2 linked regions of the Labrenzia sp. PHM005 genome follow. The protein of the gene in region 1 interacts with the protein of each later gene in a pairwise test. Links are inferred from orthologs where the notes say so. Each region holds a gene or a part of one and is shown on either strand. Other genes may lie near its edges. The genes, in order: ileS and FJ695_RS09110.

Region 1 (3,795 bases):
TTGTAGACATCAAGCGGTGAGCCGGACAGCGCGACGGCCGATGCCAACCAATAGCAGAAGTAATCGGCGAGCAGGACCAAGCCGTGATCCGGATCCTGAATGAGACCACGGTCGACATAGAAAAAGAGCACGCCAATCAGATAGATCGGCGGGGCAAGATGCAAAAAGACCTGAATGCGATCGGCAGTCAGGATTTTTTCCAGATGTCGCAACGTATCCATCGCCAGAGATCACTCAAGTTTCCGGTCGAAACCAGGGCAGGTATTCCGGTCCTGCGCCTCACCGAAAAAATGCAATGGAAACCCTGCACAATTGCTTAAGCTTCCGAATGTTTTGGAATTTGCGTCGGTTCAGTGACCATAATAAAGCGCGGAGGCATTTCTTGTTGTCCCTCTTTATTCCTTGCCGAACTGCTGCTATGTCCCATGCCATGCAAAAACTGGTTGTCTTAAGCCCCTGGTTAAAGGTGGCGGAAATTAAGCGAATTACCGGCCCGGCCCTCGGCTGACGCACACGCGGCGCCAGGGACCGGGAGAAGCCTCCTTATTCTGCGGCCAGGCAAAAGGCCGCTGTGTTCTCATGTTCTATGATTATGGGCATTGGCCCGACTGACCGGATCCACCAAGCGATGACCGAAGCACCAAAACGCGACTATTCAGAAACTCTCAATCTGCCGAAAACCGAGTTCCCCATGCGGGCAGGTCTTCCGAAAAAAGAGCCGGAAATCCTAGCCCGCTGGCAAAAGCTGGATATCTACAAGACCCTGCGCAATCAGTCCGAAGGCCGCGACAAGTTCATCCTGCATGACGGTCCTCCCTACGCGAACGGCAACATCCACATTGGTCACGCGCTCAATAAGACCCTCAAGGACATCGTTGCCCGGTCAATGCAGATGACCGGCTATGACAGCAACTACGTTCCGGGTTGGGATTGTCACGGTCTACCGATCGAATGGAAGATCGAAGAACAATACCGCTCCAAGGGCAAAAACAAGGACGAAGTGCCGATCAACGAATTCCGCAAGGAATGCCGTGAGTTTGCCGATCACTGGATCGACGTGCAGCGCAAGGAATTCAAGCGCCTCGGCATCGAAGGTGACTGGGATAATCCGTATCTAACCATGCGTTTTGAGAGCGAAGCGGTCATTGCCCAGGAGCTGATGAAGTTCGCCATGTCCGGCCAGCTCTACCGGGGCTCCAAACCAGTGATGTGGTCAGTCGTTGAAAAAACGGCGCTGGCTGAAGCGGAAATCGAATATCACGACTACCAGTCCGACCAGATCTGGGTGAAGTTCCCGATCGTGGAAGCCGGTGGCACCGATGAAGCCGCAGCCGAGCAACTGCTCGATGCCTCTGTTGTCATCTGGACAACCACTCCCTGGACCATTCCGGGTAACCGGGCCGTTTGTTACTCCACGCGGATCAACTACGGTCTTTATGAGGTTACCCAGGACGGTCTGCCCGACGACAACTGGGTGCAAAAGGGTGACTTGCTGATCTTGGCCGATGCTCTGGCTGCGGATGTGTTCAAAAACGCTCGCATTGAAGATTTCTCGCTGGTTCGTGCCGTGTCGCCGGAAGAACTCGGATCTCTCACGCTAGCGCACCCATACCGCGACATGGATCTCGGCGGCTATCAGTTTGATGTTCCGCTTCTGGACGGGGACCACGTCACTGACGATGCTGGTACCGGCTTTGTGCACACAGCCCCAGGCCATGGTGCCGATGACTTTGAGATCTGGATGGCCAACGCCCGTGACCTGGATGAGCGCGGCATCGATACTTCGATCCCGTTCACTGTCGCAGACGACGGCTTTTACACCAAGGATGCGCCGGGCCTTGAAGGCAACCAGGTGATCACCCACAAGGGTGAAAAAGGTAAGGCCAACAAAGCCAACATCGAGTTCCTGAAGGATGCCGGCGCTCTGATTGGCCTTGGCCGGATGAAGCACCAGTACCCACATTCCTGGCGGTCCAAGAAGCCAATCATCTTCCGCAATACGCCGCAATGGTTCGTCTATATGGACAAGAAATTGTCTGGTGAGGGCGACACACTGCGCACCCGGGCTCTCAACGCGATTGACGAGACTCGCTTTGTACCGGGCTCCGGTCAGAACCGTTTGCGTTCGATGATCGAAAACCGCCCGGACTGGGTTCTCTCCCGCCAGCGCGCCTGGGGTGTCCCGATCACAGTTTTCATCAACAAGGACACATCCGAAGTTCTTAAAGACGAGACGGTCAATCAGCGGATCTACGACGCGTTTGTCGCCGAAGGTGCCGATGCGTGGTTCGCAGAGGGCGCCAAGGAAAGGTTCCTTGGCAATGATTTCGCTGCGGACGAGTGGGACATGGTTATGGACATCCTGGATGTCTGGTTCGACTCAGGATCCACTCATGCCTTCTGCATGGAAAAACGCGCCGACCTCAACCCGAAGCGTAAACCGCAGGGCGGCAAGGATTATGTCCTTTATCTGGAAGGATCGGATCAGCATCGCGGCTGGTTCCATTCGTCCCTTCTGGAAAGTTGCGGCACCCGCGGCCATGCGCCATACGACGCGGTTCTGACCCACGGCTTCACCATGGCCGAAGACGGCCGCAAGATGTCCAAGTCTCTGGGTAACCAGGTGTTCCCACAGGACATCATCAAGCAGTATGGTGCCGACATCCTACGCCTTTGGGCGGCCTCTTGTGATTATTCCGAAGATCAGCGGATTGGCCCGGAAATCATCAAGACCAGTGTCGACAGCTACCGGAAACTGCGCAACACACTGCGCTGGATGCTCGGCTCGCTGGCCCATGCAACCGGCGAAGAAGTCTCTGTTGCGGACATGCCAGAGCTGGAACGCCTGATGCTGCACCGGCTTGCAGAACTCGATGAAATGGTGCGCGAAGCGTATTGGGAGTACGACTATAAAAAGATCTTCCATCAGCTGTTCACCTTCATGACGGTGGAGCTGTCGGCGTTCTACTTCGACATCCGTAAGGATGCGCTGTACTGCGATGCAGCGTCTTCTGTGCGCCGCAAAGCTTCTCTTTATGTCATCGACAAGCTGTTTAATTGCCTGGTGACCTGGATGGCTCCCATGCTGCCGTTCACGATGGACGAGACCTGGGTCTCCCGCTACGGCGAAGATACGTCCGTCCATCTGGAGCAGTTCCCGGCGGTCCCGTCCGAGTGGAAAGACGAAGCGTTGGCGGCCAAATGGGCGAAGATCAAGACGGTCCGCCGTGTGATCACCGGCGCATTGGAGATCGAACGCCGCGAAAAGCGGATCGGGTCTTCTTTGGAAGCACATCCGGTCGTTCATGTGACCGATGCGGATCTGATGACAGCACTGGAAGGCCAAGATATGGCCGACATCGCGATCACCAGCCAGTTGACCCTGTCGGCTGAGGCAGCGCCCGAGACTGCTTTTACTTTGGACGACACCAAAGGTGTTGCCGTGGTGCCGGCCATGGCTGAAGGTCAAAAATGCGCCCGCTCCTGGAAGATCCTTCCGGAAGTCGGTTCTGACGCCGACTATCCGGACGTGACTGTTCGGGACGCAAACGCTTTGCGCGAGTGGGATGCAGCCCACGCGGCCGCATAATTGCCGGAGCAGCCAGTGACGCCCGACGGCAACCAGCCCAGTGAACCACTAAAACGCCCCTATATCTGGGGGCGTTTCAGCGGGTTTGTGTTTGTCATTGCCGCCGTTTGTCTCATCCTTGACCAAGTAACAAAAGTCTGGATTGTCCACAGTGCCGACGTGGCAACGAATGGACCAATCAAACTTCTGCCGATTCTGGACCTGAT
Region 2 (3,246 bases), 3.9 Mb from region 1 along the record:
CCGAGAAAATATCGACAGGAATTGGCGGCCTAATCCGCGTCGTGTCGGTTCCAGCCATTGCTGACACCAGAGTAGCGGCGTCTGCTGGAAGGCTCATGGCACGGTTCCCTGACTTGAGATTTGATGTCGATGTCATGAGCGAACAAGCCGCCCTCACTGCCCTCAGAGAAGGGAAAGCCGATTGCGCGATTATTTCCTCCGATCCAGGTGAGCCGAGCATGAAAACAACTGTGTTGGCCGATCTGAAACCGATCGCTATTTTGCCGGAAAACGACCCATTTGCGGATCTTAAAGAAATCACACCAGAGGTTCTTGCAAAGGCACCTTTGGTCATGCTCCCCGCCGACAGTCCATTCCGGCAGGTTGTGGAACGAATGCTCAGCGACGCTGGCGCATCCTTTGAGACTCGTGCAGCGGCACGCACGCAGTCTGCACTTATCTGGATGGTCAGCCAAGGCGCTGGCCGCGCCATCGTCGATGAAGAAACCCTCAACGCAACTGCCGGCGTCGATGTTATTCGTATTCCATTGCGCTCTACACTCCGCTGGCCAATCCGTGCTGTTACCGCCTCGGCCAACCAAAATGCCCCTGGACTGGCAAAACTGATCCAAGAATTGCAATTAGCTGATTAGGCCAACGCATTTTCGCCCCGGAGAAATCCGTTTCACCGGCAAATTCCACCAGCGCAGCAGCTTCGCCTTAAATTATTTTCAGAAATATTTTTCGCCCTTTCGCTCAACAACATAGAACTCAGGCAATCGGCATAAAATTTTGTTTTAACAACTCTATTTTGGCCCCAAACCATGTTTGCCCTCGTTCGGTTCCAATAGAAATTTTTGGCCCAAATATGAATGCATTCAAAAAAATGAAACGTTTCATATTGACGCTCAAAATGTGACGTGCTTTCAATATCGGGCCTGTTCATCTGCAAGTCCGGATCGAAGGGCGGCAGTCTTCTTTGGGAGGAAAACATGAAACTTTTTAAACTCGCTGCAGCCGCAGCGACCGGTCTCGCTTTGCTTGCTGGAACCGCCATGGCGGACGACAAACCAAAAGTCGGTCTGATCATGAAATCACTAGCCAATGAGTTCTTTCAGAACATGATGGCTGGCGCACAAGCGCACCAGGAAAAGCGCGGCGACTACGAACTGCTGGCTGTTGGCATGCAGAACGAAACCGACTTTGAATCACAAATCAACGCGGTCGAGAACTTCATCACACAAGGTGTCGATGCCATCGTCGTTGCGCCCGCTGATTCCCGCGCGATGGTGCGTCCGCTGAAGAAGGCGATGAAGGCCGGGATCGTTGTCGTGAACTTCGATGTGGCGCTTGACGAAGATGCCAAGAAGCAGCAGGGCGTCGAGCTGGCCTTTGTTGGCCCGGACAACCGTGGCGGCGCAAAACTGGCCGGTGATGCCCTTGGCAAGACCCTGGGTGAAGGCGGCAAAGTCGTCATCATTGAAGGCAACCCGGGCGCAGACAACGCCAACCAGCGCCGTATGGGCTTTGAAGATTCAGTTTCTGAATACAAGCTGGACCTTCTCGACAGCCGGACAGCTCATTGGGAAACAGAAGAAGCCAACACAGTCTTTTCGAACATGCTGACCGCTCATCCGGATATCCAGGGCGTGATGGCAGCAAACGACTCCATGGCAATTGGCGTGGTCAAGGCGCTTGAAAGCGCAGGTCGCAAAGACATTCTGGTTGTCGGCTTCGACAACATCCCGGCTGTCGGCCCGATGATCGAAGACGGCCGCATGCTGGCAACCGTAGATCAGTTCGGTACCGACATGGCCGCGAACTCCATTGATCTAGCGCTGGAAGTTGTCGCTGGCGGCAATGAACTCAAAGGCTGGGTCAAGACCCCGATCGAATTGGTGGCCGCTCAATAACCGGCCCCATCTGCCCCCGCTTAGGTCAGCTTAGAAGCGGGGGCACCTCTAATGACATTCTTCATCAGCTAAACGACTGGACGCATCATGGTAGCAGCGACGCACTCCGCGGCGCCAAGCCCAGCACATTCCCAGCCCTTTTTGTCCGTTGAAGGACTGAAGAAATATTTTGGCGGCGTGAAAGCCCTTGATGGCGTGAGTTTTTTCCTCGAGGAAGGCGAAGTTCATGCGCTGGTCGGCGAAAACGGCGCCGGCAAATCCACACTGATCAAAATACTGTCTGGTGTTTTTCCCTTTGACGAAGGGGATATCTCGCTCGCAGGCTCTGCCTACCGGCCGTCAACGCCGCATGAAGCAAAAGCCAATGGCGTCCAGGTTGTACACCAGGAATTCAATCTTCTAGAGCACCTTTCGATTGCCGAGAACATTTCAATTGAACATCTACCGCGCAGCCGATTTGGTTTGCTCGACCGGCAGGAACTGAACCGCCGGGCGCGAGAAGCGCTGGATGCGATCGGTCTAACGGATATCGATGTTAAGGCTCCTGTCAGCTCCTTGGGGATCGCTCACCGCCAGTTGGTCGAAATCGCCCGGGCGCTCCAGTCAAAGAGCCGCATTCTCATTCTCGATGAGCCGACGGCAACACTGACCGAACGGGAAACCAAACGCTTGTTTGATCTGGTTGCCAAGATCAAGGCGGATGGTGTGACGGTGGTCTTCGTTTCACATCACCTGGACGAGGTGTTTGAGATCTGTGACCGCGTTACGGTTTTCCGGAACGGCAAAACAATCGCGACGGATCTCATTTCAAACACCACTCCGGACGGCATCGTACAAAGAATGGTCGGGCGGCAGCTCGCCGGTGAGATGGCCCATGAAACCGAAAATCATGGTTTCGGCGAGATAGCACTGAGCGTTCACAACATCTGCACACAGGCCAATCCGTCCGAAGACGGTGTTTCATTCGACCTGCGTTACGGCGAGATCGTAGGCATCGCAGGGCTTGTTGGCGCCGGGCGCACAGAAATTTTGCGCGGAATCTTTGGGATTGATCCGCTCCGTTTTGGAAACATCAAGAGGGACGGTAAAGACGTTCGCTATGCAGGCCCGCGCGATGCCATCGCTTCCGGGATTGGTTTTGTCACCGAGGACCGCAAAGACGAAGGCCTTATCCTCGACATGCCGATTTCGGCCAATATCTCGCTTGCCAACATCAGATCAGTTTCTCAGGCCGGTTTGCTGAAGTTCGCAGCGGAAAAGCGTCAGGCGAAGGAATCTGCCGGAAGACTAAAACTGAAATACGGCGGAACCTCAGATCCGGCCTCCAGCCTGTCCGGCGGCAATCAGCAGAAGG

Evidence for each region.
Region 2: the proteins of ileS (region 1) and FJ695_RS09110 interact in binary tests that used the Escherichia coli proteins (3 or more experiments, as listed by UniProt). The link is inferred for Labrenzia sp. PHM005 from one-to-one orthologs.

Annotation. Positions count from the first base shown.
Region 1 is NZ_CP041191.1:5,900,014-5,903,808, forward strand. The notes cover bases 316-3,789. They hold ileS (isoleucine--tRNA ligase), read left to right. Parts: upstream 316-628; coding sequence 629-3,589; downstream 3,590-3,789. Other genes in these bases: lspA (signal peptidase II), read left to right, coding at 3,605-3,789. Also shown: FJ695_RS26720 (glycosyltransferase family 87 protein), read right to left, coding at 1-221; more of lspA, read left to right, coding at 3,790-3,795. UniProt on the Escherichia coli protein: Catalyzes the attachment of isoleucine to tRNA(Ile). As IleRS can inadvertently accommodate and process structurally similar amino acids such as valine, to avoid such errors it has two additional distinct tRNA(Ile)-dependent editing activities.
Region 2 is NZ_CP041191.1:2,004,089-2,007,334, reverse strand. Bases 7-2,931 are described here. They hold FJ695_RS09110 (sugar ABC transporter substrate-binding protein), read left to right. Parts: upstream 7-971; coding sequence 972-1,892; downstream 1,893-2,931. Other genes in these bases: FJ695_RS09105 (sugar ABC transporter ATP-binding protein), read left to right, coding at 1,980-2,931; FJ695_RS09115 (LysR family transcriptional regulator), read left to right, coding at 7-632. In the rest of the region: more of FJ695_RS09115, read left to right, coding at 1-6; more of FJ695_RS09105, read left to right, coding at 2,932-3,246. UniProt on the Escherichia coli protein: Part of the ABC transporter complex RbsABC involved in ribose import. Binds ribose. Also serves as the primary chemoreceptor for chemotaxis.